DNA from 3 places in the Brevibacillus sp. B_LB10_24 genome. Region 2 is predicted to be linked to each of the others. Evidence: riboswitches for the same ligand, from Rfam matches in the RefSeq annotation. Region 2 holds a riboswitch; each other region holds the start of a gene.
What was found. Region 2 has a riboswitch for S-adenosylmethionine ahead of mtnK (S-methyl-5-thioribose kinase). Riboswitches for the same ligand answer to the same signal wherever they lie in the genome.
Positions count from the first base shown of each region.

Region 1: linked by a shared signal. The riboswitch ahead of ACI7RC_RS17410 (methionine ABC transporter ATP-binding protein) and the one ahead of mtnK (S-methyl-5-thioribose kinase) in region 2 are both predicted to bind S-adenosylmethionine.
Region 3: linked by a shared signal. The riboswitch ahead of ACI7RC_RS09795 (ACT domain-containing protein) and the one ahead of mtnK (S-methyl-5-thioribose kinase) in region 2 are both predicted to bind S-adenosylmethionine.

Region 1 covers NZ_JBJQOQ010000020.1:5,434-10,295, forward strand. Annotated here, with positions in the region: gene ACI7RC_RS17395 (peptide ABC transporter substrate-binding protein) at 1-440, opposite strand, end outside; gene ACI7RC_RS17400 (MetQ/NlpA family ABC transporter substrate-binding protein) at 615-1,466, opposite strand; gene ACI7RC_RS17405 (methionine ABC transporter permease) at 1,506-2,180, opposite strand; gene ACI7RC_RS17410 (methionine ABC transporter ATP-binding protein) at 2,184-3,197, opposite strand; SAM riboswitch class I at 3,270-3,384, opposite strand; gene ACI7RC_RS17415 (LCP family protein) at 3,483-4,388, opposite strand; gene ACI7RC_RS17420 (hypothetical protein) at 4,598-4,849, opposite strand.
Region 2 covers NZ_JBJQOQ010000013.1:846-5,707, reverse strand. Annotated here, with positions in the region: gene ACI7RC_RS13570 (2-hydroxy-3-keto-5-methylthiopentenyl-1-phosphate phosphatase) at 1-384, opposite strand, end outside; gene ACI7RC_RS13565 (2,3-diketo-5-methylthiopentyl-1-phosphate enolase) at 381-1,595, opposite strand; SAM riboswitch class I at 1,677-1,805, opposite strand; SAM riboswitch class I at 1,987-2,112, shown strand; gene mtnK (S-methyl-5-thioribose kinase) at 2,215-3,441, shown strand; gene mtnA (S-methyl-5-thioribose-1-phosphate isomerase) at 3,438-4,481, shown strand.
Region 3 covers NZ_JBJQOQ010000008.1:58,117-62,978, forward strand. Annotated here, with positions in the region: gene ACI7RC_RS09780 (Spo0B domain-containing protein) at 1-153, shown strand, start outside; gene obgE (GTPase ObgE) at 166-1,443, shown strand; SAM riboswitch class I at 1,531-1,644, shown strand; gene ACI7RC_RS09790 (hypothetical protein) at 1,709-1,870, opposite strand; gene ACI7RC_RS09795 (ACT domain-containing protein) at 2,046-2,492, shown strand; gene ACI7RC_RS09800 (homoserine dehydrogenase) at 2,518-3,822, shown strand; gene thrC (threonine synthase) at 3,819-4,862, shown strand, end outside.

The sequences.
Region 1 (4,862 bases), on a different contig from region 2:
TTGTTGGCCTTCTCTGCGTTTTTCAGATGGTAAAGCTGGTAGGCGTAACTGGCTCCAAACGGCGGGTTAAGAACGCGTTTCCAGGCGTACTCAAAGTCATAGGCGGTCACCGGATCCCCGTTGCTCCACCGCGAATCCCGCAAGGTAAACGTATACGTCAAGCGATCCGGCGATATATCAATCTTCTCCGCCATTGACGGGTGCGGCTTGCCGTCTGCTCCGATACGCGTCAGGCCGTCGAAGGCTGCCCGGGCGATGGAGCCCGATATGAGGTCCTCTGCCACTCCGGGGTCTATCGTAGCCGGTTCATTGTGGAGATTGAGCCTGAGTTCGTTTTGTGCCGCTACCTGTCGCTTGTTAAAAATGATATTCCCGCAACCAAGTACAACCACCATAGCGATTACGGTGGCAAGTACAATCCAAACAGCTTTCTTATTCATTATGAGAAAATCTCCTCTGTTTCCTTTCTGCTTTCACTATACTGCTTTTCATCCAAAAATCATATATTGTCGAATCAGGTTTCATACTCTTTTACATCTAGATAAAAGTGTATAAATGAAAAAACCCGTTTGCAACTGTCGCAAACGGGTTTCCTAGCGGTCAGCCGGGCCGTATTAAAACGCCGGTACAATCTCGCCTTTAAATTGCTCTTCGATATATTTCTTTACTTCTGGTGTATTCAACGCTTCTGCAAGCTTCTTGATGGCGTCAGAATCTTTGTTGTCAGGACGAGCCACCAGGTAGTTGGCATATGGAGAATCCTTGTCTTCCACTGCCAGTGCGTCTTTCGTCGGGCTCAAATTGGCTTCCAGGGCGTAGTTGGTGTTGATCAGGGCCAGATCTACTTCATCCAGGACGCGCGGCAGCATGGCTGCTTCTACTTCCTTAAACTTGACGTTTTTCTTGTTTTCCACGACGTCTTTGGCCGTTCCGGAAATGCCAACGCCTTCTTTCAATTTGATTACGCCGTTTTTCTCCAACAGAGCCAGTGCGCGTCCGTTGTTGGTCGGATCGTTGGGAAGAGCGATGGTTGCGCCTTCCGGCAGTTCGTCCAGGGACTTGTATTTTTTCGAATAGGCGCCAAACGGCTCGATGTGTACAGCTACGACCGGTTGAAGGTCCATGTTTTTGTCTTTATTGAACTGCTCCAGGTACGGGAGGTGTTGGAAGTAGTTCGCGTCCAACTGCTTTTCGTCCAACTGCACATTAGGCTGGACGTAATCCGTAAACTCTTTGATCTCCAGATTGATGCCTTCTTCCTTCAGCTTCGGCTGGATAAACTTCAGAATCTCCGCGTGCGGGGTCGGGGAAGCACCTACTTTCAGAGTTACCTCCTGTTGTTTTTCCCCTCCGGCATCGCCACCAGACGAGGCATTCGAGGCCGGTGCAGATTCGTTTTTGCTGCCGCAAGCGGACAGCGAGAGTGCCAGCGTTAAAGCAAGCGCGGATACGATCCATTTTTTCATGATTTCTTTTCCCCCTTAAGGATTTATATATTGTGACTCCTACTTTCGGCTGAAACGGATCACCAGTCGATCCCCCAGCATCTGCAGGATTTGAACCAACACCAATAAAATTACGACAGTGACAATCATGACGGTTGTTTGAAACCTCTGATAACCGAAGCGAATGGCCAAATCTCCCAGTCCGCCGCCGCCAATCACACCTGACATCGCCGTGTAGGAGACCAGCGTTACAGTTGTGATCGTGATTCCTGCGATCAGGCCGGGACGCGACTCCGGCAGCAGGACCCTCCGGATGATCTGCCAGTTGGACGCTCCCATGGATTGTGCCGCTTCGATCACTCCGCGGTCCACTTCGCGCAGCGAGGTCTCCACGAGCCGGGCGAAAAAGGGCGCGGCTCCGATGACCAACGGCGGTATGGTGCCTTTTACCCCCAGCGATGTGCCCACGATAAACTTGGTCACAGGAATCAGAAGGATCATCAAGATGATAAACGGAACAGAACGAAGGACGTTGACGATAAAGGATACAATGGCATAAAAAAACCGGTTTTGCAGCAGCTGCCCCTTCGAGCTGAGGAACAGCAGAATGCCCAGCGGCAGGCCGATTACGACAGTGAACAGTGTGGAGAAGCCGAGCATGGCCAAGGTGTCAATCGTCGCCTGGCTGATGTCTTCCCAGTCAATGTCTGCCAATAACTGCCAAAGCTGCTCCATTTTTTAGATCACCTCCACTTCAAGCCCGCGCCCTCGCAGCGATTCAATCGTCCGTCTGCCGCGTTCGGCGTCGCCTTCCAGCTCAACGACAAGCTGACCGTACGGGGTCTCTTTCATGCGGGATATCGTTCCCTGCAGGATGTTGAAGGAAGTCCCCGTCTCCTGCATCGTTTGGAATAAAATCGGCTGATAGGTCTGTTCACCCAAGAAGGTGATGCGAATGATCGTGCGGTCATTCGCCGACTTTTCGTGGGAAACTGCTTCTTTCAGCTCGACAGAATCGGCAACCTGCTCGACAAACTCTCTGGTTACGCGATGCTGCGGCTTCAGGAAGACATCGACCACCTTGCCGGACTCGACGATCTTCCCCCCGTCGATCACTCCTACCCGATCGCATATCGACCGGATGACGTGCATTTCGTGCGTAATCAGTACGACGGTAATCCCCAGTTTGCGGTTGATATCCAGCAAAAGCGCGAGAATCGAATTCGTCGTTTGCGGATCGAGCGCCGAAGTGGCTTCGTCGCAGAGCAGCACCTTGGGGTCGTTCGCCAGTGCCCTGGCAATTCCCACACGCTGTTTCTGCCCGCCGGACAATTGGGATGGGTATTTGTTCCGATGCTCCTGCAGTCCGACGAGGGCCAACAGATCAGTCACCTTCTGCTCGATTGCGGCCTTCGGTGTTTTTGCCAGCTTCAGCGGGAAAGCGATGTTGTCTGCCACGGTTGCGGATGACAGCAAATTGAAGTGTTGGAAAATCATTCCAATCTGCCGCCGCTGCTGCTGCAGTTTCCCGTCGTCCAGCGCAGTAAGCTCGACTCCATCTATCAGGACGCGGCCGGAAGTGGGCTTCTCCAACAGATTGATGCAGCGAATCAGTGTGCTTTTTCCGGCGCCGGAGTGTCCGATGACCCCGTATATCTCGCCTTTTTTTATGGAAAGATCAATACCGCGCAGCGCCGGCACCATTTTTCCGTCTACTCTATAATCCTTGTGAAGATTCTCTAAACGAATCAACCACATCACCTCCTGTCACGAAAAAAACCCCTTTTTCCAAAATGAAAAAGGGGTTGTATGCAAATCCGCCCCTTCTCATCTCTCAAGATTCGTCATCTTGTAGGAATTGGCACCGCGACACCCATCCGTTGAATGGGCCGGCTGCCGGGCTTCATAGGGCCTGTCCCTCCGCCTCTCTTGATAAGAAGAATTCCGTTATCATGTTAAGAATTCACGTTTAAATACAAAATGGATTATATTCGAAATGCCCGGAAAAAGTCAATGGAAATCTATTTTCCACTGACTCTACGAAGGATCAGCCGACTGATGCTGCAATTTCTCCCGAACGAAAGCCTGCACATCCGGGATCGACGGCAGCAGCACAGAACCGCCGCGGTTCACTTCCTGGAAAGCATTCGGCTGGGGCAGCTGATACCCTTCCGCTTCTGCTTTGTGTAAGGTGAGGCACAGGCCGGCCAGTTTGATCATATCCATGGACGTCAGGTTGGTCTGGACGTACGGACTCACCTTTTCCAAAATGTTAGGCAGCTGGATGACGGACATGCCGCTCTGCAATTGATCGGCAAGGGCAGTCAGCAGTTTGCGCTGTCTTTCCGTCCGGGTGTAGTCGGACGTCGCATCATGGCGGAACCGTGCATACTGGAGCGCCTTGTCCCCGTCCAGATGCTGCAGTCCCTTTTTCAGATTGATGTCGTACTTCCCTTTGTCTCCCGGATCCCGGTAGTACATGTTCTTCTCGACATCGATATCGACACCGCCGACGGCGTCGATCAAACTCTTAAACCCTTCAAAGTCGGTAATCACGTAGTAGTTGACGGGAATTCCCGTAAACTGGCTTACCGTCTCCATCGCCAGCGACGGCCCGCCATGTCCCAGCGCCGCATTGATCCGCGATTCTCCGTAGCCGGGTATGTCGACATACGTATCCCTCAGGATGGAAAAGATATCATACGTCTTGCCGACAGGATCGATGCTGACCAGCAGCATGCTGTCGGAGCGCGGCACTTCATTGCGGTCCCTCGCATCAACCCCCATCATCAGGATGTTGACGCGTTCTTTCCCGCCCCAGAGAGGAATTTGCTCTTTATTCGGCTTCTTGCCCGAATCCGGGTCTTTCACAATGTTGGGCTGTTGAATATCTTTTGCAAACGTGTAGAAGCTGTATCCGTAATAGCCCCCAATGGCTATCATCACCAAAAGCAGCACGGCAAATATGCGTTTTAGTTTTCGTCTCAAAAGTACCACCTGTCTTTTTTGGCGCTCACATCATGACCGCATCATATGTCGCAATTTGTCACTTTATCCACTTAGTATACTATATGAGTTTGAAATGACACACCCATAATTTTAGGAAAAAAAAGATACCTTTGAGGTATCCAAATGACTTTTATCCTGCTTCTTTACTTGAATAAGGAGCTCTTCAGCTTATCCTGCGCCGGCACCTTCAACAAATAAACGGTTTGCAATGCGTCTCCATTCAGCGTCTTGTAAATCCTCGTCTTGTATTCAATCCCGGCCTCGTCCAGATAAGCCTTCCAAGCCAGGAATACGAGTTTGTCTGTCGTGCGAAGCAGCGTCACCCACCATTTCTGCTCCAGATAGTACGCGATGATCGAGCAAGCTAGCGCAAGCGTGAATGCGAATAGTTCCATCGCATCCCCTCCT
Region 2 (4,862 bases):
ATCCTGCGAAAAATCGCTGCCGTTGCAGTAAATCCGATTTTCCAGCTGGAAGCGGGCGAGGATGGGGTAGACGAAAAAGTCGATGCCGCCGCTGGTGATCAAAAGCTCAATGCCCGCCTCGTCGCAAAAACGGACGAACTGTTCAAAACCTGGGCGAATCTTCGCGTCTTTGACGATAAACTGAACGATCTCATCTTTTAAAGCAGAAGGCAGCATGGCGAATAATTGGCCGACTCCTTCTCTGATGCTCATCTGCTGCGTCAGGATTTTTTGCATCAGGGGTTCCGCTTCCGGCGGGGCAAAACGGCGCATGATCGCAGCGATGTTGTCCTTTTCCGTGATCGTGCCGTCAAAGTCGCAGAACAGGATAATTTGCTTGCTCACTTGGCGCCACCCCACTTCTCTAGCGCGATCGCCAACGGTTCGGAATGTCTGGCAGCTTCCTCGAGGGAAATTCCGCTGACGGCAGCATCGATCGCCGCGACGAACGCTTTTGCTCCGTCAGTGGCACCGCCCGGATGGCCGTGAATACCGCCGCCTGCGTTGACCACTTGATCGACGCCGAAATCGGCATAGAGCTGGGGCACAAGGCCGGGATGAATCCCCGCAGACGGCACAGGGAAGGGACGCTTCAACGTCTGATGCGGCTGCGTCAGACTGTCTGCCAGTTTGAGCGCATCCGACTTATCCAGGGCGACATTGCCGTACGGCGACGGGAACAAGACCAGGTCGGCGCCGGCCAGCCGCATCAGTTTGCCCAGCAAAAGCGGCGTGGCGATGCCGTAGTCGGGCGAAGGGTAATAGGCTCCCGCCAATGCCGGATGGGACATGATCGGGATGGTGATGTCGGGATCGGCAGCCAGGCGGTGCAGCACGTCAAAGCCATATGCCAACACGTTGAACAACAGGCAGGTGGCTCCCGCTTCGACCGCCCGCTTTGCCTTTTCCGGCAGCTGGTGGCTCGGGCCGGTCAGATTGGCAGCGTAGAGAACGGGTTTGCCGGTCTTTGCCTCGACTTCTTTGGCGATTTGCCCGAAAGCGGATATGCGTTCGAGGAACGGGGCGCGGTCGTCGGCAAAGAAGATTTCATCGTCCTTGATCAGGTTGACGCCGCCTAGCGCCTGTGCGCGAAATTGCGTTTTCAAGTCGTCAAAAGGAAGGCCCAGGCACGATTTGAAAATGCTCATCAAGAGCGGCCGTCCGTGAACCTTTGTCAGCTCTCTCAGTCCGTCAATTCCGAACTTGGGGCCGGGAAAGGCGGATGTAAAGGAAGGCGGGAACTGGACGTCGATCAGCTTGATTTTTCCGTCCATCGACAGCTTTCCGAATATACCGGTCAAGAGCGAGGGGATGTCTTTGGTAAAGTTGCGAACCGGGTAGCTTACGGTGATCAGGCCGCGGGTTTCGCCGTTTTCAAGCACGGACAGCGGCTCGGTGCCGGCCGGCTCGCCGAGATATGGGCGAAGTTCCGCTTGTTTGGCCGCGGGCAGGTCGGTCCACGAGCCTACGGTCATGCCGACAGCAATGGCAGCAGCCTTTTTTTCCAGATCTTTCGCTTGCGTCAAGTAGGTGACCAGGATGCGTTCCTCATTCACGTGCGCAGGCCTCCTTTCGGATATAAGACAATAAAAAAACCGCCTACGAGAGGAGAGGCGGCAGGGTTTCCAAGCGTTCTCCTCTCATCTCTCAGAAGCCGCACCACATGCGGTTCTGCAGGATTTAGCACCGTTTCGCACTTTATGAAAAGCAGCGCGCCGGTTGCCGGGCATCATCGGGCCAGTCCCTCAGCCATCTCGCGATAAGAGTTTATGGAAGTATACGTTTGTCACTTTCGCTGTTGCTAGTAAAATCATATGACGTTTAACTGCAAGCGTCAAGCCTGAGTTTGCCGCCCCGCTGCTGCCAGTTGAAATGCGTGCGGAAGAATCTTGACAGATGCTGCTCCACTGTGTAAGATTCAACTAACAATCACATACGACTTGGATGACCTTATCCAGAGACGGTGGAGGGACTGGCCCGATGAAACCCGGCAACCGACATTTCGACAGATCACAACAGTCGCAATGCACGGTGCTAAATCCTGCAGAAACAAACAATTCTGGAAGATAAGGGGAATAACGTTGACTACTGGATACAACGACCTCTTCTCTCCGGGGAAGAGGTCGTTTTTTTTCATTTTTGATTGATTATCAGCCGAAGGGAGCAAGAGAGGATATGGCTTATCGTCCGTTGTCTGAACAAGAAGCCGTTGAATACGTCAGGAATTTGCCTGATCTATTTGACCGTAATGCCGCATTGACAAGCCGTGAGATTGGCGACGGCAACCTGAACCTGGTATTTCACATCCGAGATGATCGAGCGGATAAGAGTGTGATCGTCAAGCAAGCGCTGCCGTATGCCCGAGTCGTCGGCGAGTCTTGGCCGCTGACGCTGGACCGGTCCCGGATTGAGAGTGAAGCTTTGAAGATTCAGCACAAGCTGGCACCCGGGCTGGTTCCGCTGGTCTATCACTACGACAGCGAGTTGGCGCTGACGGTGATGGAGGATTTGAGCAACCACGTGATCATGCGCCAAGGGCTGATCGCGGGCAACCGCTATCCGCTGTTTGCCAAGCACATCGGACGTTTTATAGCCCATACGCTGTTTTTTACTTCCGACCTGGGCTGCGACCCGTTCGAGAAAAAAGCGCTGGTAGGGAAGTTTATCAATCCGGAATTGTGCAAAATCACGGAGGATTTGGTCTTTACTGATCCTTATGAAGATGCTCCAACCAACAATTTTAACCCGCTGATCCGCAAGGAAGTGGAAGCGATCTGGAACAACGCGGAATTAAAGCGGGAGATTGCCCATCTGAAGTACGGCTTCTTGACGAAGGCGGAGGCGCTGCTGCACGGCGATTTGCACACGGGCAGCATTTTCGTCACGGAAACGAGCACGAAGGTGATCGATCCGGAGTTTGCTTACTACGGGCCGATCGGCTTTGACATCGGTGCCGTGATCGCCAACCTGCTGCTCAATTACGCCGCCCAGTCCGGCTTGCAAAGCGATCAGGAACAGCGCAAGGAGTACCGGAAATACCTCCTGGAGACGGCGGAAAACGTTTGGGAAGAATTCGTCTCGCAATTTGTGCAACTCTGGCATCGCCAGGCAAAAGAGCGCAGTGCCCATGTAGAAGGATTCTGGCAGGAGTACGTGGTCAACCTGCTGGCTGACAGCGCAGGGTATGCCGGCTGCAAGATGCTTCGCCGAGTGATCGGGCTGGCCGGAGTTGCCGACCTGAACAGCATTCAGGACGATGCGGCCCGGGCCGATGCAGAGCGGCTGGCGCTGGCGATCGGGCAGGCTCTGATCCTGGAGCGCCGCTCGTTAAAAGGCAGCACTGACATCAGCGATCTCGCATGCCGGGTGACGGCAGCGTTTGGACAGGAGGCAGTCTTATGAGTAGTGCGGCAAAACGTTTGGTGCCGCTGGAATGGGCGGGAGATCATCTGCGGCTCCTCGATCAGACCCGTTTACCAGTCGAAGAGGTCTATTTGCAGCAGACGACGGTACAGCAAGTTTGGGAGGCGATCCGCCACCTGCAGGTGCGGGGCGCGCCTGCCATCGGCATGGCTGCGGCTTACGGACTCTACCTTGGCATCAGGGAGAGCACGGCAGGGAACTTTGGCGATTTTTGGCGGCACGTCGAAGAACAAGCCGACTATCTGGCCTCCTCCCGACCGACGGCGGTCAATCTGTTCTGGGCTTTAGACCGGGTAAAGGCGCGGGTCAGGCAGGAAGAGGGCAAGCCGATCGAAGAGATCAAGCAGGCTGTCCTGGCGGAGGCGCTGGCCATTCAGGAAGAGGATGAGCGCGTCTGCCGCGCGATCGGTGAGAACCTGCTGACCTTGCTGCAGGACGGGATCGGGGTCCTGACCCACTGCAACGCCGGCTCGCTGGCAACGGCCGCCTACGGGACGGCGACGGCTCCGTTTTACCTGGCGAAGGAGCGGGGCTGGAATTTGCGGGTGTACGCAGACGAGACACGCCCCGTCCTGCAGGGATCGCGCTTGACCGCCTACGAGCTGCAGAGCGCGGGGATCGATGTGACGCTGATCTGCGACAATATGGCGGCAACCGTCATGGCTCAAGGAAGGGTGCAGGCAGTCATCGTCGGAACGGACCGGGTGGCAGCCAACGGCGATGTCGCCAACAAGATCGGGACGTATGGCGTAGCGGTATTGGCCCACGCTCACGGCATCCCCTTCTACGTCGCGGCTCCGTTTTCTTCGATCGATCTGGACACGCCGACCGGTGCGGAAATCCCGATCGAGGAGCGGCCGGCTGAAGAGATCACCCACGGGTTGGGCAAGCAGGTGGCGCCAGATGGGATCAAAGTGTACAATCCCTCCTTTGACGTCACCCCGGCCAGACTGATCACAGCGATCGTGACCGAGACCGGGATCTACAAGCCGGAAGAGTTGGCCGGCCTGCGAACATAAAAAGCGAGTGCCCCATGTTCCGCGCTGCGGAGGACATGGGGCACTAAGGCTAGTAAAGAGAGACTGGAAGCTTCTCCGCATGTGGAAACGCAAGCGTAACAAGCGAAAACCCACCGCTTAGGTTGGCCGCCTCGGTGGGTTCGCTTCTTTGAAAGACTGATCATTAGCGCGCTGTGGGTGTCCACAGCTTCCCTTAAAGAGCTTTTGTTGTTTGAGCAGCAAAGGCTCTTTTTAGTATATGCTGGAAATTTAACATGTTTCCGAGAGAAGTCCCCTTCCTCTGCAGGTAGGGGATGAATCTTGGTTAGGCGAAGCCTACATGCACTTGGCTATTGCCTGAGTCGTCCATCGTCAAAAAAATGTTGTCTTATTTTCTAAGAG
Region 3 (4,862 bases), on a different contig from region 2:
CGCTTCGACCTGGCTGACGGCTTGCCCCAGTCGGCGAAGCCGGACATCCGGCAAATCATCGGCAGGGTGAACGGATTGGGAGCCTCTGTAATGACATCGATACATAGTGAAGCGGAATGGGTAGCGGAATTTCTATTTCCCTGCCAGACGTAATGAGGTGAACGAATGTTTGTCGATCAGGTAAAAATATATGTAAAAGGCGGCGACGGCGGCAATGGCGCCGTTTCCTTCCGACGTGAAAAATACGTCCCATTGGGCGGACCGGCAGGCGGCGACGGCGGCCGCGGCGGCAACGTCGTATTCGTCGTCGATGAGGGGCTGCGCACGCTCATCGATTTCCGCTATCAGCGCCATTTCAAGGCCGCGCGCGGTGAAAACGGGCGCAACAAGTCACAGCACGGCGCAGGGGCGGAAGACCTTGTGGTACGGGTGCCGCAGGGCACGGTGGTCAGCGATGCGGATACAGGTGAAGTGATTGCCGATTTGACCGAACACGGGCAGCGCGCCGTCATCGCCAAAGGCGGCCGGGGCGGCCGCGGCAATATTCGCTTCGCCACCTCAGTCAATCCTGCTCCAGAGATTGCCGAGAACGGCGAACCGGGGCAAGAGCGCAACGTGGTCCTGGAATTAAAGCTGCTTGCCGATGTCGGCTTGGTAGGCTATCCCAGCGTAGGCAAATCGACACTGCTGGCCAGCGTAACCGCCGCCCGCCCGAAAATCGGGGCCTACCACTTTACTACGATCACGCCCAACCTTGGGGTGGTTGACCTCGGAGAACAGAGCTTCGTGCTTGCCGACCTTCCCGGCTTGATCGAAGGGGCTCACGAGGGCGTGGGTCTCGGCCATCAGTTCCTGCGCCACGTCGAGCGTACAAGGCTGATCATCCACGTACTTGACATGGCCGGTTCGGAAGGACGGGACCCGTATGAGGACTACGTGCGCATCAACGAGGAGTTGAAGCGGTACAATGCCCGCCTAGAGGATCGTCCGCAGATCATCGCGGCCAACAAGATGGATTTGCCCGATGCCGAGGAACACTTGGCGCGCTTTAGGGAAAAGGTACCCGATGCCCGGATTTACACGATCTCGGCCGCAACCCGGCAGGGCGTGAACGAACTGATGCGGGCGGCAGCCAACCTGCTCGCCGAGCTTCCGGACAAGCCGGTGCTGGAAGAGGTTGCCGAAGTGGAAGAGCGGGTTATTTTCAAAGCGGAGCCGGAGCAGGCCCAGTTCGAGATTTTCAAGGAGAACGAGGTCTTTGTCGTCAGCGGGGAGAAAATCGAAAGGCTGGCCAAGATGACCAATCTCAACAGCTACGATTCGATTCAGCGGTTCGCCCGGTTGATGCGGTCGATGGGCGTCGATCAGGCGCTGCGTGAGCGCGGAGCCCAAGACGGCGATACGGTTCGCATCGGCGATTTTGAATTCGACTTTGTCGAGTAAGATGCTTTGGCATCTGAAGTGATTGACAAACGGAGAAAATCCAGGTAAGATAGGTTCAATTTCAAGAGAATGACAATTTCATACGACTTCTTATCAAGAGAGGCGGAGGGACTGGCCCGATGATGCCCGGCAACCGATCGGATGCGAAAGCGAACGATACGGTGCCAATTCCTGCAAAGCGACGGCTTTGAGAGATGAGAGGATTTGACTTACGAGATGTAACCAAGCCTTCTTCGTCTGCCGAAGAAGGCTTTTTTGTATCCGTTCAGCCTCCGCGCTCGTTGCCTTCCGTGACGCGGGATGAAGCTGACATGCGCCTGCCCCGGATATCGCCGCCAAACTGATCGAGATCGCTCGGTTTGGCTGGGGGTTGGTTATTGCGGCGCTCCGATTTATCGTACTTGCCTCGTCCGCCCATCTGATTCACCTCGCTTTCTCGTACTGGCTTTTAGTCTGTGCAGAACCTGTCGCAGTCATGTAGGGGCGGAAAAAAGCGGGCAGCGCCCGTTTTCACATGTTTTCTCAATTTGGGGTTGTCACCGGGAGAGGAGTTGGTTATAATGTCCTCTATAGAAAAACAAATGTATTCACATGGAGGACAAATGAGTAAACGGGAAGAAAAGTTTTATTTGATCCGTGCGGACATCCTGCCCGAATCCATCGCAAAGACGATTGAAGTGAAGAAGCTTTTGGATTCAGGTGAAGCGGATACGGTAAACGAGGCGGTTGAGCGCGTCGGCCTCAGCCGCAGCGCCTTTTACAAATACAAGGATGGCATTTTTCCGTTTAACGCCTTGATGAGCGAACAGATCATGACGATTCACTTAACGTTGGATGATCGCTCAGGCGTCCTGTCCAAAGTGCTTCAATGTGTTGCAGAAAACGGGGGGAGCATTTTGACGATCAATCAGACGATCCCCCTGCAGGGAATCGCCAGTGTATCCATGTCGGTCGACATGGCAAAGCTGAAGGTTCCCAGTACCGAGTTTTTAGAAAACTTGCATCGTTTGGACGGTGTCCGCAAAGCGGCGATCATCGGCCGCGGCTGATGGGATGAGGATAGGAGGAAAAGGGATGGAAAAACAAACAGTCAACGTGGGATTATTGGGTCTTGGTACGGTAGGAACCGGTGTAGTTCGCATCATTCAAGGCCATCAGGAAGATCTGCAGAAGCAGACAGGACTCGGGATTAACATACACAAGATCCTCGTTCAGGACAAGGATAAGCCTCGCTCGATCGATACGGTGTCAGAATGGATCACGACGGATGCAAATGAGCTTTTGTCCGATCCGCTGATCGACGTAATCGTAGAAGTAATCGGCGGCATTTCGCCCGCGAAGGAATACATTCTGCAGGCGCTCGAACACGGCAAGCACGTGGTTACCGCCAACAAGGATTTGATGGCGCTGCACGGCGCAGAAATCCTGCAAAAGGCTCAAGAGAGAGGCTGCGACGTCTTTTACGAAGCCAGCGTTGCCGGCGGAATTCCGATTCTGCGGGCATTGGTAGAGGGCTTCTCCTCTGATCGGATCACCAAAATGATGGGGATCGTCAATGGTACGACGAACTACATTTTGACGAAGATGACCCAGGAAGGCGCTGACTACGCCGAGGTGTTGAAGGAAGCACAGGAGCTCGGCTACGCGGAAGCGGACCCTACCTCTGACGTAGAAGGGCTGGATGCCGCCCGCAAGATGGCAATCCTCTCAACCCTTGGATTCAGGGCTTCGGTCGACTTGGCGGAAGTAGACGCCAAAGGGATCAGCAGCGTGACCAAGGAAGACATCGCCTACGGAAAGAAACTGGGTTATGTCGTCAAACTGCTGGGGCTTGCCCGTCGTGACGACGATGAAATCGAAGTGAGCGTTCAGCCGACGATGATTCCCAAGGAGCATCCGTTGGCATCGGTCAACGGCGTATTCAACGCGGTCTACGTGCACGGTGAAGCAGTAGGCGAGACGATGTTCTACGGGCCTGGTGCAGGTGAACTTCCCACTGCGACGGCGGTCGTCTCCGATCTGGTGACGGTGGTGAAAAACAAGAAGTTAGGAGTGAACGGACGCGGTATGGTAGCTCCCTACAAAGAGAAAAAACTAAAAACCGACGATAAAAAACTTTCCAAATATTTCCTGCGCCTGATCGTTGCCGACGAACGCGGGGTGCTTGCCCAAATTACCAAAATACTGGCTGACGCGGACATCAGCCTCGAACAAGTTCTGCAGCAGCCGTACAACGGCGGAAAGCAGGCGGAGATCATCATGGTGACACATGTTGCAGCCAAGAGCTCGCTTGACCAGGTAATCGGCACGTTCAGCGACCTGTCGGTGATCAAAGAAGTAAAAAGCTGCTACCGCGTAGAGGGAGGAAGCGTAGAATGAGCCAGTTCAATTCCAGCGTACCACGTCAATCAGGCATCATCAGCCGTTACCGGGAGTTTTTGCCGGTAACGGACCAGACCCCGGAGCTAACCCTGCATGAAGGCAGCACTCCGTTGATCTACGCTCCCAATCTGTCCAAAGAGTGGGGCGTGCAGCTCCATTTTAAATACGAAGGTTTGAATCCGACCGGTTCTTTCAAGGACCGCGGCATGGTGATGGCGGTTGCGAAAGCGATTGAAGAGGGCAGCACGACGATCATGTGCGCTTCGACCGGCAACACCTCCGCCGCTGCCGCCGCTTATGCGGCACGTGCCGGCCTGCGCTGCATCGTGTTGATACCAAGCGGCAACATCGCTCTTGGCAAGCTTGCCCAGGCGATCGCGTACGGAGCAGAAGTCATCGCCATCGACGGCAACTTTGACGAAGCCCTGAACATCGTCAGGGAGATTACAGAGCGCGAGCCGATCACGCTGGTCAACTCGGTCAATCCGTACCGGATCGAAGGGCAGAAGACGTCCTCCTTCGAAATCTGCGATGCGCTTGGACAGGCGCCGGATATCCTGGCGATTCCGGTGGGCAACGCCGGCAACATCACCGCTTATTGGAAAGGGTTTAAGGAGTATAAAGAGGCAGGCCGCATCGAAGCGCTGCCCCGAATGTTCGGATTCCAGGCGGCTGGAGCCGCTCCACTGGTGCACGGCCAGCCGGTGCCCAATCCGGAGACGATCGCTACCGCCATCCGAATCGGCAATCCGGCCAGCAAAGAGGGCGCGCTCAGGGCACTGCGCGAGTCGGACGGGCAGATCGAGGCGGTTACCGACGAAGAGATCCTGGAAGCGTATAAGATGTTGGCCCGTTCGGAAGGCATCTTCTGTGAACCGGCATCTGCGGCTTCACTGGCCGGCATCATCAAGCTGCGCCGCGCCGGCAAATTGGCAGACAATTTGACCATCGCCTGCGTCCTTACCGGAAACGGGCTGAAGGATCCCAATATCGCGATGAAGACAGTGGCAGCTGAGCCGAGTGCGGTTCCGGCGACA